3 regions of the Pedobacter sp. HDW13 genome follow, and region 1 is predicted to be linked to each of the others. Evidence: riboswitches for the same ligand, from Rfam matches in the RefSeq annotation. Region 1 holds a riboswitch; each other region holds the start of a gene.
The links. A riboswitch is a leader RNA that binds a small molecule or an ion and turns the genes downstream of it on or off. The one in region 1 is predicted to bind S-adenosylmethionine.

Region 1 (6,315 bases):
CATGATTAGGTGTAACAATTATTTTCTTTGATGCAGATCCGTTGTGGTTTGCCGCAGCAAAGCGGTTCGACTGTGATAAAGCGCCTAAAGAGGCCAGGGTTAATAGCGAAATGGTTAATGTTAGTTTCATTTTGGATTTATATTTTTTAGATAATACCGGTTAACCCATCAGCTTAACCGGCGTAAGGATATGATTATTTGCTTTTTTGCGTGTTTTTATCGCCTGTTGCCGAGGCAGTAGCCGTAGCATCTTCTGCAATCAGTTCATCTAACAAAGCGTTAAATTTTTTCTCGTATTCTTTATAGTATTTTCCGGTAACGGTGCCGGTATAACCCGTATAAATTTCGCGTACTTCGCCTTTTCTGTCGATGATAATGGTAGTTGGAAAAGCAATAAATTTATTGAGTGCCGGCAATTTCTGCGATACCAGTTTTTTATCGGCCAGGCCACCAAAAAGGATATCGTATTTTACATCGTATTTATCGCGCAGTTTGCCCAGTGTGTATTTGGCGTACTCCAGGTCGTCTTTTTGTTCAAAGCCAATGGCAATGGCCTCTACTCCTCTTTTCTGGTTTTTGTTAAACCATGGCGAAAGAAATACCGTTTGATCGGTACAGTTCGGGCACCAGGTACCCACAATTTCTACAATTACCACTTTACCTTTGTACTTATCGTCGCTTAGCGAAACCGATTTCCCGGCAAGATCAGGGAAGGTAAAATCGAGCTTTTTATAACCTTCTTTTAAGAATGTAATTTTGTAGGGATCGGGCAATTCGGCTTTATCGTCTTTTGCACCATCAAATTTGGTATTATCGTAAATTCCGGCCGAAATTACGCCGCTGATGGTACCATCAGGATTGATTTTACCTTTGTAAATTTTAGGACTTGGGCCCGTAAAGCCCGAAAGCACAAACTCATCACCTTGTACAGTACCTTCCAGTTCGCGGCTATCGCCGGTTACCTGCATAATTACCCCGGTTAGCTTGTTTCCGTTTTGTTTTAGTATCGCCACCTTGTTAGGCACCTGTTCTTTTGAATAGAACTTAAGCTCCCATTTGCCCGATATATTGGCCGCCGGTGCCACATCTTTACCCGGCTCAACAAAGCGGTACTTTTTGCCATGCTCGGCAGTAAAAGGAAGCGAATTGCCCCTGAAACCCGGCACCAAACTGCGATACTCGCCTGATAATGTACCATCATCATTTATTTTGGCTACCAGGGCTGCATCGTAAGTATTCATTTTAATAAATACCGAATCGGGTGCAATGCGTTTTACGTGGAAATCATCGCGACGGGTGCCATTTAACAGGGTAAAAGTAGCATGTTCGAAATCCTTGCCTTTAAATTCGAAGTTAAAAGGCACCTGGGTTTCGCTTACATTAAATACACCGCGCCAAACCCCTTCTTTTATTGTTTTTTCTACAGCTACCGGTTTTACACCATCGGCCAAAACCTGTCCACCAATAAACAGTGAACTGAGCAAAACTGCTCCTTTAAAAATTTTATGTACGCTCATTTTATTTTGGTTTTTTAATGATTATTTTCCTTTTATCGATTCATTCTTGTTTACTGCAGCAGTTTCTGGTGCTGGTTCGGCAATCAGTTCGTCTAGTACGCGATTAAATTTCTTCTCGTAATCGTCGTAATATTTACCTGTTACCGTGCCGGTGTAACCGGTGTAAATTTCGCGTACCTCTCCTTTTCTATCGATGATAATGGTAGTTGGGAAAGCAATAAATTTGTTGAGTGCGGGCAGTTTCTGTGCTACCAGTTTCTTATCGGCCAGCCCACCGAATAGGATATCGTATTTGATATCGTATTTATCTCTCAGCTTTCCGAGCGTGTACTGGGCATAGGCCAGACTGTCTTTTTGTTCAAAACCAATGGCAATGGCTTCTACTCCGCGTTTTTGGTTTTTGTTAAACCAGGGCGAAAGAAAAACAGTCTGGTCGGTACAGTTCGGACACCAGGTACCCACAATTTCTACAATTACCACTTTGCCTTTGTATTTATCGTCGCTCAGCGAAACGGCTTTACCCTTAAGATCAGGAAAAGTGAAATCGAGTTTTTTATAGCCTTCTTTTAAAAAGGTTAATTTATAGGGATCAGGCAGGTTGGCATCGTTGTTTTTAGTGGCATCGAACTTGATGTTTTTATAGATACCAAAACCCTGATCTCCTGATAGCGTGCCATCTTCATTTACTTTTCCTTTAATAATAAAAGGACTTGGACCGGTAAAGCCCGATAAAGCGAACTCATTTCCTTGTATGGTGCCTTCAATTTCACGGCTATCGCCTACAACCGTCATAATTACGCCCGTAAGCTTATTCCCGTTTTGTTTCAGCACCGCAATTGATGCAGGAACAGCTTCTTTACTGTATAATTTAAGTTCCCATTTGCCCGATAGGTCGGCAGTAGGTTTTACATCTTTACCGGGCTCTACAAAGCGGTAGGTTTTACCAGGCTCGGCCGTAAATGGCAGAGAGTTCCCCCTGAAACCTGGTACCAAACTCCGATACTCACCACTTAATGTACCATTGGGTTCTATTTTGGCCACCAGGGCTGCATCGTAAGTATTCATTTTAACGAAAATCGAATCCTTTCCAAGACGCTGCACATGGAAATCATCGCGACGGGTGCCATTTATCAAAGTAAAAACAGCGTGTTCAGGATCTTTGCCCTTAAATTCGAAATTAAATGGAACAGCCGATTCGCTCACCGTAAATACACCGCGCCATATTCCTTCTTTAATAAAGGCTGCGGGTGGTTTAACTGTTGCCGAAAAGGCCGAACTACTGATCAATAGTCCCAAAGAGAGGCCTTTTAGTGTGGGTAGATAGTTTTTAAAGTTCATGTTTATGGTTTTAGTTTAGTAATTCTGTTTTAAAACCCTGTGGAGCAGACATACCATTTCCATGACTGGTAAATTACCAGCCGCTTAATCAAAAAAGAAAAGCATGTTTGAAACTGTAAATGCTATTTACAACAGCAGGAGTTTTGTAGTTTAAGTGTTTTCATATCTTAGTTAATTTATTTTTCCCCCGAAAAATTTCGGACGAATGAGTAAAGCACTTATTTCATTGCTGAAAAGTTGCTAGAAGATCGACGAGGCTCCCTCTCCCTTCTTCTGTATAAATCATCTACTAGTGGTGGAATTATTAGATGCAGTAAATTTATTTTTCCGGAATACCTCCGGAATGAGTAAAGCACTTATTTCATTACTGAAAAGTTGCTAGAAGATCGATGAGGCTCCCTCTCCCTTCTTCTGTATAAATTATCTACTATTGGTGGAATTACTAGATGCTGTAAAGGTAAAACAAAAAATATTAAAAACCAATTAAACCTATAGATTTTATAGTATTTATTTTTTCTGTGATAATCGGATAGTAATGAGGGCTTAATCGTATCTTGTGAAAAGCTTAAATAACATCCTGGATTGTACGCCATCTGTGCTGAATGAATTTTCCACCATTACATAAAGCGCCACACATTGCACAACCAGGATGTTATTTTTATGAATTGCTGAAATCACCAGGCTATTCGGCAAGAGAATTTGGTGATTGGCCAAATATATAAAAAGTCTACCAATTTAGTATACTTTATTAAAAATAATCAGGCTTACGCTTAATTTGCCTTATAAAAGCATATCTCCCCACCTACCTTCTTTCATTTTAATAAACAAAGCAACGAAGTGTTGCACCTTATGTTATGAAGTATATTAAGATTTAATCAACTCATATTCTGCTTATTAGTAAATACGATTCTAAATTATTCTTATTAAACATTTTTGTTAAACAAAAAAGAATAATACCTTTACACCCGTAAATATTTTTCAATTGCCTAATGTTTAGCTATGAGTTTAATCATCCGATCCCTTTCTTATACCCATCCCGATAACGAGCAACTCTTCAATAACCTCTCGCTAAACATTGCCAGCGGCGATAAAGCGGCATTAGTGGGCATTAATGGCGTAGGCAAATCAACCTTGCTCAAAATGCTTGCAGGTGCTATGCAACCCGGTTCAGGCGAAATCATCACCCCTGAAAAGCCGTGGTACATTCCGCAGCATTTAGGAGAATACGACCAGTATACCGTTGCCCGCACACTTGGCATCGATCAAAAGCTAAAAGCCCTGCAAGCTATTCTGGCTGGTGATGCCGATCCGCAGCATTTTACCGATCTGAATGATGACTGGGAAATTGAGCAGAAAGTAAGTCAGGCATTAAAAAAATGGAGACTAGAACATTTATCAACCGATCAGTTACTTGGCAGCCTGAGTGGAGGACAGAAAACAAAAATTTTCCTGGCCAGCATAAACCTGCACCAACCAGAGCTGATTTTGCTAGATGAACCTTCCAACCATTTGGATATCCAAACCCGAAAAAAATTATATCAATTTATAGCGCAGAGCAAGGCAACCATTTTGGTGGTGAGTCATGACAGAAGCTTGCTTAATCTGATGAATAAAACCCTCGAGCTGAGTAAAAAAGGCATTGAGGTTTATGGTGGCAATTTTGAATTTTATCAGCAGCAAAAGCTGGAAAAGGTTAATGCCCTGCATGCACAGCTTAACGAACAGGCCAAAACACTTAAACAAACAGAGAAGAAAGCACGCGATGTAGCCTACCAGCGCCAAAAACAAGAGCAGCGTGGTAAAAGCGCCGGACAAAGCAACTCGCTTCCCCGCATTATTGCCGGCGGATTGAAAAGTAAATCGGAACGGAGTACGGCTAAAGTACTTGATGCCCAGCATGAAAAAATAACGGGCTTACAGGAAAACATGCAGGAAACGCGGTCGCAAATTCAACAATATCAGGTGTTAAAAATCAACATCATGGCATCCGAAATACACCATGGAAAATTACTGATCGATGCCGAAGCAATTAACTTCGGATATACCATTCCTTTGCTGCAAGAAGGAATCAGTTTCCAGCTTCGATCGGGCGAAAGGATGCAGATTAAAGGAGCAAATGGCTCGGGCAAAAGCACCTTACTAAAAATCGTAACTGGAGAGCTGCAACCCATCCAGGGAAATTACAGCGCTACCGATTTTTCCTATCTTTACCTCGATCAGGATTATGCGATGATTAAGCCAGAGCTAAGCATTTACGACCAGATACAAGAATATAATTCGATTGGATTGCAGGAACACGAAATCAGAGCATTTTTAGTGCATTCGCAATTTGATGCAGCCTCTTTTGACCGCAAATGTGTGGGATTGAGTGGAGGCGAAAAAATGAAGCTCGCGCTGTGCTGTCTTTCTGTAAGTAACCTCAAACCCGACATGCTTATTTTGGACGAGCCGACTAATAATCTGGATCTGAAGAGCCTGGATGTACTTACTGCGGCCATAAAAGATTATGCAGGCACACTGTTGGTGATCTCTCATGATGAATATTTTATCAAAGAGATTGGTATAAACAGTTACATTAATTTAAATTAACAGCGATTAAACAATAACATGCCACTTAAAAATACCGGAACCGAACAATTAATTAAAGACACCGCCAAAAGGCTCATTTTTGCCGAAGGTAAATTGCATGCCACCACTCAGGAAATTGCCGATGCGGCTGGAGTAAACCGTACCGCACTGCACTACTATTTCCGCTCGAGGGATTTACTCATTGCAGCTGTTTTTCAGGAAGCGATGCAAGGGCTGAGCGAACGCCTTAACGCATGTATGGCTTCTGCTAAACCATTCAGGCAAAAGGTTGAATTTCTGATTGAAGTATTTTTAAAGGATATGATGGCTTTCCCCTATCAGGAAACTTTTCTCGTAACCGAAATCAACACACTCGGAAAGCAACTGGTTGGAAATATCGATTCAGGTCCTGTTGAAAGCTTTTTAAACGAAGTGCAACAAGAAATGGACTCGGGCAATGTTAAAACGATGCCTCCCTACCAATTCCTGATGAACCTTTTTTCGCTATTATCTTATCCCCTCATTATGGCTCCTTTGTACAAGCAGTTATTTCAACTCACAGATAATGCTTTTGATGAACTTATTACTGCCCGAAAAGCAATGATTGTGGATCTGATTTTTATCCATCGCGGATAATTAAGGATGAAGGGATGCTTAGCGGGCCAGATTTGCAACCTCAATAATGGCATCGACAAAAGCCTGTGGCGCCTCCTGAGGAAGCACATGCCCAATGCCACCGCTAATGGTATGGTGCACATATTTGCCTGTAAATTTACTAGCGTATTGTGCCGGATCTGGATGCGGCGCCCCGTTGGCATCTCCCTCAAGGGTTACTGTGGGGACCGAAATAGTAGGTGAGGTAGCCAGTTTCTTTTCAAGTACACCGTATTTA
Region 2 (6,315 bases), 740 kb from region 1:
AGTAAAATAAAACACAAAAGGCCGGACTCGCTCCGGCCTTTATGCTTAACAACAAAACAAATAAAAAAATTAACCTTAAAAATTAAGAAGCTGTTTAAAAATGAATAAATAATTCACAGGTCTATCAGGTGGGTGAGGACACCCACCTCTAGCGAATCCTAATGGGCGGTGGAGACAACGCCCATTAGATATTTCACAGAAATTTAAACAGTTTCTAAGTTTAAAGGGCTGCCAGTTCTTCGGCAAAAACATTTTCACTCAGCAGCTCCTGCTTGTAAATCTGCCGGCCGGTATAGGCCACAAAAACAGATTGATCTAAAAGCAATTCGCGGTTCTTGATCAGGCTTTCCAGCTTAACTGTTCCAACCACATATTTATAACTATCGGCAGCATAACGTTCGCTAATGTTATCAAATTCCAGTAAGGTAATCAGATCTTCATCTGCGTAGCGTAAATACACTTCCAGTAAAATTTCTTCAGTATGTTTTACACCGTTTTCTGAGTGGTACTTTTTATACTCATAACGGTAATCGTAGCGTAATGCGGCAATATCCGACAATACAGCTGCACCGGTTGGATGGCCACCTGCACCTTTACCATAGAAAAACTGTTTATCGGCAAAAGCAGCCTGTACTGCTACAGCATTATACTCGTTTTCTACATTATACAAGAAATCATCCTTAGCTACTAGTTTAGGCAAAACATAAGTTACCACATCTTTGGTATTTACCTTACGGGCTGTTGGTACCAGTTTGATTTTAAAATTTTTCTCGCGTGCATATTTAATATCGTACTGCGAAAGGTTTTGGATACCAATGTTCAGGATGATATCGGGGTTTACAAATAAACCATAAGCATGGGCCGTAGCAATAGCCAGTTTATATTTCGGATCGTAACCTCCCACATCCAAAATAGGATCGGTTTCGGCAAAACCTAAGTCCTGAGCTTCTTTCAATGCCGAATCGTAGCTCTGGTTTTCGTTAAATATTTTCGACAGAATGTAATTGGACGATCCGTTAAAAATGCCACTTAATGCATGGAACAATTCGTTATCGTAATATTCTTCCAAGTTACGGATAATTGGAATACTACCACACACTGCACCTTCATACAATAGGGAAGTACCGTGTTCTGCCTGTAAATCTACCAGCTCTTTTAAGTGGGTAGCAATCATTTTTTTATTGGCCGAAACTACATTTTTGCCATTTTTTAAGGCGGTAGTTACAATTTCGTATGCAGCATCTGCATCGTTAATCAATTCTACAATTGTATTGATTTCGGTATTATTCAGTATTTCGTTACGATCGGTAGTAAACAAATCTTTATTGAGCGTACGTTTCTTCTTTGGATCTTTTATCGCGATTTTAATGATTTCCAGATTCAGGTTCTGGCTCTGGATAATGTCCAGCAAACCTTGTCCTACAACTCCGAAACCAAATAAACCGATTTTTAAATTCTTACTCATTTTTATTTTGTGATTATACAGATAACCGGATTTTAACCGATCCTATTGTTCTTATATTTGTTTTTGTCTTTATTATTTAGCTTTACGCTTAAGTCTTTCTGCTTTTACTCTTTCTATGCAGTATGCTGTAATTTGATTATTTTCTTATCGCGGCTCTCTTTAATAAAAGTTCCGATAATATTGGTTAAAGTATTGGTTTCGATTAAGAACCCGTCATGACCATATTCAGAATGGATGGTGGCAAATTCAGCACCTGTAATGTGATCGGCCAGGTATTTCTGTTCTGAAATCGGGAATAAAAAGTCGTTTTCGATTCCAATTACCAGTGTGTTTGCTTTAACCAGCTTTAAGGCATCAGCTATGCTTTTGCGGTTGCGGCCAACATTGTGGCTATCCATTGCTTTGGTTAAATAATAATAACTGTATGCGTTAAAGCGATTGGTTAATTTCTCTCCCTGATAATTCTGATAAGACGAAGCCCTGAAATTATCAGTTTTATCGTTTACACTTTCTACCTGTGTGCTGCCATAGGCATTGTAAGTACGATAGCTTAAAAGTGCAATGCTTCTGGCTGCTTTCAAACCTTTAATGCCTCCATCAGGCTTATTGGCATAAAAAGTACGGTCGGTAGTAATGGCTAGTCGCTGACTTTCGTTAAAGGCAATTCCCCAGGGCGAATGCACGGCATTAGTAGCCACTAAAATCAGGTTCTCAATTTTATTCGGCTCAATAATGCTCCATTCAACAGCTTGTTGTCCACCTAACGAGCCACCAATTAATAGTTTAATGGTATCGATTTGTAAATGCGCCGCTAAAAGCTGGTGCGCTGATACAAAATCGCGGATGGTAAACTGCGGAAACGACAAGTAATAAGGCAGGCTGTTAACCGGATTGGTACTTAAAGGATTGGTTGTACCATAATTAGAGCCTAAAACATTAGCACAAATAATATAATGATCGTTTGGATTGAATAAAGCGTTTTGCCCAAACAAACCTTCCCACCATTCAAAAACATCGGCATTGGCAGTAAGCGCATGGCAAACCCATATTACGTTATCTTTCTTTGTGTTTAATTTGCCATATGTTTGATAAGCGATTTGCAGGTTACGGATTTTTTTTCCGCTTTCGAGCTTAAATTGTTTGTTATATTGATATGTTGATGCTGTGCTCATGCTAAAATAATGCTGATGGTAATAAAAAAAGGATTAGGCTTGTAAACTGGCTGTACTTACTGATAAGCCAATTGCTGCAAAAGCCTGCTCAAAATCGGCCTTAATGTCGTCGATATGCTCGATACCAACTGATACGCGAAGCGAGTTCGGTTTAACACCTGCAGCCAGTTGTTCGCTATCGCTTAATTGCTGGTGTGTGGTAGCCGATGGCTGGATAATCAGCGTTTTGGCATCGCCCACGTTTGCGAGGTGCGAAATCAGTTTTAAATTATCGATTAATTGGGTTGCTCTTTCTTTGCTGCCGTTTAACTCGAAAGATAAAACTGCTCCAAAGCCATTGCTTAAATATTTCTTTGCCAAATTATTGTATTTACTGCTGGCCAAACCAGGATAAGCCACTTCTTTAACTGCCGGGTGATTTTCTAACCAGGTAGCCAATTCTAAAGCATTATCTACATGGCGTTGTACACGAAGCGATAAAGTTTCGAGACCTTGCAATAACAGGAAAGAGTTGAACGGCGCAATAGCCGGACCTAAATCCCTTAAACCTTCTACACGGGCACGAATAATAAACTGAATATTGCCAAAAGGACCGTCGACACCGAAAACATCGCTAAAAACCAAACCATGGTAGCCTTCTGATGGTTGACTAAATTGTGGAAACTTACCATTTCCCCAGTTATAATTTCCGCCATCAACAATTACACCACCAATGCTGGTTCCATGTCCGCCAATCCATTTGGTAGCCGATTGTACCACTACGTTAGCGCCATGTTCTAATGGTTTAAACAGGTAACCTGCAGCACCGAAAGTATTATCAACAACTAAAGGAAGATCATATTTTTTGGCAATAGCCGCAATTTTTTCAAAATCGGGCACACTAAATGCCGGGTTACCGATAGTCTCTAAATAAATAGCTTTTGTTTTATCGGTAATTTTAGCTTCAAATTCTTCTGGCACATCCGGGTTAGCAAAATCAACATGAATACCCAAACGCTTAAACGCTACTTTAAACTGATTATAAGTACCGCCGTAAACATGAGATGAAGAAACAATGCTGTCGCCAGCCTCCAGGATATTATTTAAGGCAATAAATTGTGCTGCCTGACCAGATGCTACTGCTAATGCTGCTACGCCACCTTCTAAAGCTGCAATGCGTTTTTCGAAAACATCGCTGGTTGGGTTCATGATCCTGGTATAGATATTACCGAACTCTTTTAAAGCAAATAAATTGGCTCCATGCTCAGCATTTTTAAAACCGTATGAAGTGGTTTGATAAATAGGAACAGCCCTTGAGCCTGTAGTTGGATCGATTTCCTGACCTGCGTGTATTTGTAAAGTTTCGAATTTATATGAAGTTGACATAATCTTTAATGCTTAAATTTTTAAATGTTGAATAATCTGTAGGGATCAGATTAACCTAAAGGTTAAAGCTGTGTGGGCGTATCCCGTTTTAGCGGGACCTTCCAGTTTGAAAAACACAAAAAGGGAAGATTTTTAAATTACTGTATGCAACAGCACATACAAGTAATCGCCTGCATATTGCAACACATAAAAGACATAGAAAGATCTTCTACTTTTTTAAGGTTTGAACCAGGTTCGCTTAGCGATTGAAGATTTAATGTTTTCATCAGTTAAAATTTATATCACCAGATAACACCGTGTTAGCCAGTCAGGAATTGGCACCTTCTCTTTCTGAGGGTTGCCAGTGGGTCATGGAGCCAGTCTCTCGCCACTTCTTTATAAATCAACCTCTGAAGATTGACTTTTACTTAGCTTATTGCCAAATAATATTCCAAATGTCTGAATTTAATTTTAATCCACAAAATAAAATTTTGAATTTAAAGCAAGCTACTGTGAATGAGGGTGCTAATTTTAAATAATTAAGGCTCCTTAAATATTTTAATATAAAGTTAATGGTTAAAACTTTAAGTTTGTGTTACCTATCTAAATCTAATCATCATGAAAAATGTAAAATTCTATGGTTTGGCAATACTATTTACTGTTGCCTGCTTAAATAACGTTAATGCCCAGTTTGGTGGCTTAAAAGATAAACTACTAAAAGTGGGTACAGCACAGGGTGCTAAAGCCTTAGGGGTTGATAAATTCCTGAAACAGCCTGCTGCCATTACCACCAGTTTTGAAGATGTGAATCGCGAAGGCGAGATGATGCCCGATTTTAAATCGAAGGAGAAATTTCAGCCTTTATATTTATTACCTAAAAATCCGGAGGGCGGTTATGTGCTTTGCGAAGGTTTTTACGAAATGACCAATAAAAGCTATTGCCTTAAAGCCGGAACCTTTGCCCCTTCAAAAGGCGATGGCTACATGTTTGCTCCGGTTTTAGGACCCAAAGAAGAAATTGTAGTATCGATATTAAAGAGTGCCGAAAAGCACCCCGAAGTAGAACAGCACGATATTCAGGTTTTATTGTGGACCATTATTGCCCGCACAAAATTTGCCGATTACAGCGGCCAGGTTAAACTTACTGCCATTAAGTTACTTACACCTAAGCAACTTACCCAGTTAGAAGGTGGTGCTTTGGGTATTTTACCTTTTGATGTAATGGAGAAAGCTAAAGATCAGTTGCCATCAGGCTTAAAAGCTGTGTTTGAAGCCGAAAACAATATCAGGCAGTTGGTGGCATCAGGCAATTACACCTATGCTGATATGGAGAAATATGCAATTGTAGCAGGTATGGCACCTCCAAGAAGCGATGTGCCCAGCGGCATCTGGACCAAACATCCTGATGGTTATTATGTTCGCTATTTTCCTTCGGGCTATTCAATTACTAAAGTGCAGATTTATGTACCTAAAGAGTTATTGGCCAACGGCAACAAATTGGTTTACGATGCCGCAGGCGATATTGCTTGTCCGGCCAATACGGGTTCACAACGTTTAGCGCAAACCAATGAGCCTTTAGAAGCCAATTATTCGCTTAAATTAACTACGGTTTGTAACCCGAAATAGTTTTTAAGTCCTATAGATAACCCTATAAGGTTTTAGAAACCTTATAGGGTTAAATGCTAGTTTAAAGCCTGCTCCAAATCAGCAATAATATCATCTGCATGTTCCAACCCAACCGAAATGCGCAACAGGTTTTTAGGTGTTTTACTATCCGGTCCTTCAATCGAGTAGCGGTGTTCAATCAAACTTTCAACGCCGCCTAAGCTGGTAGCCTGCGCAAACAACTGCACTTTATTAACCGCTTTACTTGCTGCCTCTACACCACCTTTTACCAGGAACGACATCATACCACCAAAATCTTTCATTTGGCTTTTAGCAATTTCATGTTGGGGATGCGTTTCCAATCCCGGATAAAAAACAGCTTCTACCTTCGGGTGCTGATTTAAATATTTAGCTACTTTTTTACCATTCTCGCAGTGACCTTTCATGCGGTATGCCAGGGTTTTAATACTGCGCGTTAACAGATAGCAATCAAAAGGCGATGGAACGGCACCACCGGTTTGCTGCACATTCTTAATTTTATCCCACAGTCCATCCTTTTTCGCTGTAATCAAAACGCCACCTAATACATCGCTGTGGCCACCCAGGTATTTGGTACTGCTGTGCATTACAATATCAGCCCGAGCAAAATCGGGTTTTGTAAAATAGGAGAGGCGAAAGTACTGTCGCAGGCAAAAGTTATATTGGCTGCCTTTGCAATTTTAGTTATTG
Region 3 (6,315 bases), 2.0 Mb from region 1:
TCAACTTTCTTTTTCAGATATTTAAAGTCTGCATTTAAATTAGGTGCTTCGAAATGTTTCTCCGGATAGCCTGCTACACCAATACAGAAATCACTTTTGTAGGTATCGATATCTTCGTGCAAAAACTTACCATTATTATGGTCTTTAATATGCTGAATCAGATCGGTAGCATAATGGTGACCGCCTTTGGTTGGAATAAAGGAGGCTTCGGCCTGGCGGGCATCGCCACGTAGCGCCAGCACATTATCAATCCCCAAAAACTGCAAATCAATCAGTGCATTTTCAGTTTCTTCTTTAGTAAAACCACCACAAATTAAGTGTGGCACAGCATCAATCTTGTATTTATGAATAATAGCCGCACAAATGGCAATGGTACCAGGGCGTTTGCGGTACGAAACCTTTTGCAATAAACCGTTTTCCTGTTCTTTATAAATGTAATCCTCACGTAAGGAAGTTACATCGATAAAGGGCGGGTTAAATTCCAGCAAAGGATCGATGGCATCGTAAACCCACTGGATGCTCTGCCCCTTCATTGGTGGCAATAATTCGAAAGAGAACAAGGTTTTACCCTTTGCGTTTTTTATATGGTCTGTAATCTTCATAACCAGTTTTTTGTTGTTATGCTGAGCGCTAACGAAGCATCTCTAACATGGGAGCAGTTATTATTCTTTTATAACTGCAAAATCAAATATATGTTCTTGCTAAGAGATCCTTGGTTACATCCGATAGTTATCGGATCAGGATGACAAAGCAACAATGTTAATAAGCTAAATTTGGACTTAACCACCGTTCCACTTCTTCAACAGGCATATGTTTTCTGATGGCATAATCTTCAATCTGATCTTTGGTAATTTTACCTAAACCAAAATATCTCGAATCGGGGTGTGCGAAATAAAAACCGCTTACGGCTGCCGTTGGATACATGGCATAGCTTTCGGTTAAGCGTAATCCGATTTTATTTTCCGCATCGAGCAAAGTAAATAAAGTTCCTTTTTCGGTATGCTCTGGGCAAGCCGGATAACCCGGTGCCGGACGTATACCTGCATATTCTTCTTTAATCAGTTCCTGATTGCTTAGATTTTCATCTTTGGCATAACCCCAGTACTCTTTACGTACACGCTCGTGCATGCGCTCAGCAAAAGCTTCAGCTAAACGATCGGCCAGTGCTTTAGCCATAATGCTATTGTAATCGTCGTGGTTAGCTTCAAATTCGTTTACTAATTCATCAATACCAATACCCGTTGTTACGGCGAAGCCACCAAAATAATCCTGAATACCGCTTTCTTTCGGTGCAATAAAATCAGACAAGGCATAATAAGGTTGTCCGTCTACTTTCTCGGCCTGCTGACGGAGGGTATGTATGGTTACCAGTTGGGAGTTTTCAGTTTTCAGTTCGGAGTTATTTACCAGCTGATTACTGCCAACTGTTAACTGAATATCGTCTCCATCTGCATTTGCTGGCCAGAAACCGATTACGCCTCTTGCCGTTAGCAATTTCTCGTCAAGGATTCTTTTTAACAAAGTTTGTGCATCATCAAAAAGCTTTTTGGCTTCGTCGCCAACGTTTTTATCGTCAAAAATTTTGGGATAACTGCCACGAAGTTCCCAGGTATGGAAAAACGGGGTCCAGTCGATATAAGGCACCAGTTCTTCTAATGGGTAATTATCAAAAACCTTCGTTCCAATAAATTCAGGAACAGGTAGGTTGGATTGGAAATCTATCTTAAATTTATTTTCTCGGGCTTCTTCCAGTGTTTTAAAGCGCTTATCCGAACGTTTGTTTAAATGTGCTTCACGCGCTTTATCGTATTCGGCTTTAATACCGGCTACATATTCATCCTTGGTATCGGGATTCATCAAAGTGCTGCAAACCGTAACACTTCTGGATGCATCCAATACGTGAATGGCCGGACCCGAATAATTTGGTGCCACCTTTACAGCAGCATGAATACGTGAGGTAGTTGCACCACCAATAATTAAAGGTATAGTAAAACCTTCGCGCTCCATTTCTTTGGCAAAGTGAACCATTTCATCCAAGGAAGGGGTGATTAAGCCACTTAAACCAATAATATCGGCATTTATTTCTTTGGCTTTTTTGATGATATCCTGTGCAGGAACCATCACACCCATATCTATAATTTCGAAGTTGTTACAAGCCAGCACCACACCCACAATGTTTTTTCCGATATCGTGCACATCGCCTTTTACCGTGGCCATTAAAACCTTACCTGCCGATGAATTCTGATCCTGATCGGGATTATCGAGTTTTTCCTGCTCAATAAAAGGCAAGAGGTATGCAACGGCTTTTTTCATTACCCTAGCCGATTTTACTACCTGAGGCAGGAACATTTTACCTGCACCAAATAAATCTCCCACAATATTCATCCCATCCATCAATGGCCCCTCAATTACCTGAATCGGGCGGGCATATTTCTGGCGGGCCTCCTCTACATCGTCATCCAGATATTCTACAATACCTTTTACCAATGAATGTGATAACCTTTCTTCAACCGATCCTTTTCTCCACTCCTCATCTTTAACAATCTCTTTCCCTTTCGATTTTACGGTATCGGCATATTCTACCAGACGCTCAGTGGCATCTTCCCTACGGTTTAACAATACATCTTCTACCCTTTCCAATAATTCGGGTGGAATTTCCTGATAAACCTCCAACATACCGGCGTTTACGATCCCCATATCTAAACCTGCCTGAATGGCGTGATAAAGAAATGCAGAGTGCATGGCTTCGCGAACCACATTGTTACCCCTGAAAGAGAACGAAATATTCGAAACCCCACCGCTTACCTTGGCATGAGGCAGATTTTCTTTGATCCAGCGGGTGGCGTTAATAAAATCGACTGCGTAATTGTTGTGTTCCTCCAGGCCGGTGGCCACGGTTAAAATATTCGGGTCGAAAATAATATCTTCTGCCGGGAAACCGATTTCGTTTACAAGAATATCGTAACTTCTTTTACAAATTTCTTTTCTGCGTTCGTAATTATCGGCCTGTCCTTGCTCATCAAAAGCCATTACCACAACCGCAGCACCATACTGCATAATTTTACGGGCACTTTCGCGGAATTTATCTTCGCCTTCTTTCAAGGAAATAGAGTTCACAATCCCCTTGCCTTGCAGGCATTTTAAGCCATTCTCAATCACGGACCATTTTGATGAATCGACCATAATGGGTAGTTTGGCAATATCAGGTTCAGAAGCAATCAGGTTCAGGAATTTGGTCATGGCTGCTTCCGAATCAAGCATCCCCTCATCCATATTCACGTCAATAACCTGCGCGCCACCTTCTACCTGCTGTAATGCAACTGCTAAAGCAGCTTCATAATCGCCACCTAAAATCAGTTTCGAGAATTTTGGCGATCCGGTAATATTAGTTCTTTCGCCTATATTTACAAAAATACTTTCTGGGGTAATGGTTACAGGTTCAAGTCCGCTTAAACGCATATGAGGTTCGAGCACAGGTAATTTTCTAGGCTCAGCTTTCCGGGCATTTTTAGCAATGCAACCAATGTGATCAGGTGTGGTACCGCAACAACCACCAACAATATTCACAAAGCCTGATGCAATAAAATCATCAACCAGGTGAGCGGTTTCGTGTGGTTGTTCATCATAAGCTCCAAACTCGTTGGGTAAACCTGCATTTGGATAAGCCGAAACATAACAACCTGCTTTTGCGGCAAGCTCTTCGATATGCGGACGCATTTCTTTAGCTCCCAATGCACAGTTAAAACCGATACTTAATGGTTTGGCATGCATTACCGAGTTTAAGAAAGCCTCCGCCGTTTGGCCCGACAATGTTCTTCCTGAAGCATCGGTAATGGTCCCCGAGATCATAATCTCGAGCTTACGACCAATTACTTCTTCGTATTTTTTAATGGCCACAATAGCCACTTTTGCATTTAGGGTATCAAAAATGGTTTCGATCAACAACACATCCGAGCCACCATCTACCAACCCACGAACCTGCTCGTAATAAGCTGCTTCTAATTCATCAAAATAAACCGCCCTAAAACCAGGATCGTTAACATTCGGCGACATAGAAAGGGTACGGTTGGTTGGGCCAATGGCACCTGCAACAAAACACTTGCGATCGGGATTAGCCGCCATAAACTCGTCGGCCGCTTCTTTGGCTACCCTTGCTCCTTCAAAACTCATTTCGTAAGAAAGGTCTTCCATTTGGTAATCGGCCATCGAAATTCGCTGTGTACTAAAGGTATTGGTTTCGATAATATCGGCACCAGCAGCCATGTACTCGAGGTGTATGGTTTTGATAATATCGGGGCGTGTAATGTTAAGCAAATCGTTATTGCCTTTTACATCACAGGGATGATCTTTAAAGCGTTCCCCTCTAAAATCCTCTTCGGTTAGGGTATATCGCTGAATCATGGTACCCATTGCACCATCAATCACCAAAATACGTTTTTCTAATTCTTCTCTAATGCTCATTGTTGTTGTTGTAGCAAGTAGCAAGTATCAAGCGTTGAAATATTGATAACTCACTTTTTATTAGGTGGCAGCAAAAAGTAAAGGCAAAATTGTCTTAATACTTCATACTTGTTTCCTAAATTAATGGCTTATCTAAAAAGTTGGTACGTGAATCGTAATCCTAAACTTATCTGTTTCCGCTATTTGCAGAATAGAATTTAGCACCTTGTGTGGCACAGGTTGCTAAGACTTCGTTGGGTCTAATCCCTCCGTCTTTCTTAATAAGCATACAAAAATGCAACAAAGCGGCATCATTTCCAAAAATTATCGCCTTGTGGCCAAATAAAATTACAAAGGCCATGCAAAACTGCACAGCCTTAAGAATATTGTTCTGTTTAAACCGTTTATTTTCTGCTTCCGAAAATGCGTAGTAAGAACAGGAAGATGTTTAAGAAATCCAGGTATAAAGATAACGCAGCTACAATCGCCATTTTCTTAGATTCAATCTGAAGAACCTGTTCTCCGCTGGCCTCAATACCTTCGCCAATTCTTTTAATCTTTTGCACATCATAAGCTGTTAATGCAGTAAATATTGCAATGCCAATAAAAGCCATAAACAAGCTGAACTGTTCGCTCTGAATAAACATATTAATTACACTGGCAATTACTAAACCAATTACCCCAACCATCAGAATCGGACCAAATTTGCTTAGATCGATATTGGTTGTATAACCCATAAATGCCATAATTCCAAATATTCCGGCTGCACCTGCAAAACAGCTTACTACCGAACCTGAAGTATATGTTAACAAGATAAAGCTTAAGCTAATTCCGGTTAATACAGAGTAAAGCACAAATACGCCTATTAAAGCAGGTAATGATAACCGGCTTAAACCAAAGCCCATTAATAAAACCAGGCCTAGCGGAGCGAACATGGCTATATAACCAAATATAGACATACTAACTTTGCCTGTTGCAGGGTTAATATTTAAAAGATACTGCATTAACTGCTCGTTGGTACCGAAAAGATAAGCAGCTACTGTAGATAAACTCAATGCAACGAACATCCATAAGAAAACGTTAGCGAAGAATTTTTTAGACACAGATTTTTCCTGTACAAAAACACTGTTGTCCTGATATTGATAATTTTGTTGTTCCATTTTAATTTTTTGCGTGTTAAATTATATAAAAATAAACATTTAGTTCAATCTTTTTGTCAGCAATTCTTCAACTTTTTTAAAGAACTGCAGTGGCTTTAATGTACGCCAAGGCAGATTATCGAAATCGCCGCCAAAGTTAATGTAATAATCGATGTTGTTATCGCGAAACTCGGCAATTACATGTTCCTGAAAATTCACACCAACAATCCAGCCATCTTCCACCTCCTGAAACCACTCTTCGTAATAGCTATCATCAGAAGCATGGAAATTGAGCACATTTTCTCCGATGAGGATAAATTTATTAATGCCTTCATCCATCATCAACTCTACCACATCGCGTTTGAGCAACATAATATCGTTGTTGATGGCATCGTTCCACTCACCGATAAACTCTATTATGGCATAACCGCGATCGTAATCGGCATACAGCACCTTCATGTACAGTGTGCTCGATCCAAATTCATCCCATTGTGGGTGAAGTAAAAAGTTATAAATCTGCTTATCGAAGTAAAGCTCAGAATATTCGGTATTATAAAACGGTGAACGTTCATCTTCAGCCGAAATATAATCGTCTCGCCACTGGTAATAAGGCTCAATCTCGTGCATAGTTTTTAATTATTGAATGCGTGAATTTTGAATAAGTAAATGTTCTTAGCCCATCTCCAATTCAATCATTCTACCCTTCAGTCATTAATTTAATTTTGAATGAACGAAT

Region 2: it holds a riboswitch for S-adenosylmethionine, as region 1 does, so the genes downstream of both, G7074_RS22830 (O-acetylhomoserine aminocarboxypropyltransferase/cysteine synthase family protein) here and G7074_RS20040 (peroxiredoxin) in region 1, are expected to answer to the same signal.
Region 3: it holds a riboswitch for S-adenosylmethionine, as region 1 does, so the genes downstream of both, metH (methionine synthase) here and G7074_RS20040 (peroxiredoxin) in region 1, are expected to answer to the same signal.

The regions. Positions count from the first base shown of each region.
Region 1 is NZ_CP049868.1:4,736,536-4,742,850, reverse strand. It holds gene G7074_RS20050 (YceI family protein) at 1-130, opposite strand, end outside; gene G7074_RS20045 (peroxiredoxin) at 195-1,517, opposite strand; gene G7074_RS20040 (peroxiredoxin) at 1,539-2,855, opposite strand; SAM riboswitch class I at 3,029-3,139, opposite strand; SAM riboswitch class I at 3,172-3,277, opposite strand; gene G7074_RS20035 (ABC-F family ATP-binding cassette domain-containing protein) at 3,855-5,444, shown strand; gene G7074_RS20030 (TetR/AcrR family transcriptional regulator) at 5,463-6,059, shown strand; gene G7074_RS20025 (alpha/beta fold hydrolase) at 6,078-6,315, opposite strand, start outside.
Region 2 is NZ_CP049868.1:5,471,796-5,478,110, forward strand. It holds gene G7074_RS22815 (hypothetical protein) at 1-10, shown strand, start outside; gene G7074_RS22820 (homoserine dehydrogenase) at 221-1,465, opposite strand; gene metX (homoserine O-acetyltransferase) at 1,579-2,637, opposite strand; gene G7074_RS22830 (O-acetylhomoserine aminocarboxypropyltransferase/cysteine synthase family protein) at 2,671-4,002, opposite strand; SAM riboswitch class I at 4,276-4,386, opposite strand; gene G7074_RS22835 (hypothetical protein) at 4,600-5,607, shown strand; partial or broken gene G7074_RS22840 (PLP-dependent aspartate aminotransferase family protein) at 5,664-6,315, opposite strand, start outside.
Region 3 is NZ_CP049868.1:2,711,979-2,718,293, reverse strand. It holds gene metF (methylenetetrahydrofolate reductase [NAD(P)H]) at 1-602, opposite strand, end outside; gene metH (methionine synthase) at 760-4,461, opposite strand; SAM riboswitch class I at 4,625-4,728, opposite strand; gene G7074_RS11545 (Bax inhibitor-1/YccA family protein) at 4,845-5,600, opposite strand; gene G7074_RS11540 (hypothetical protein) at 5,640-6,206, opposite strand.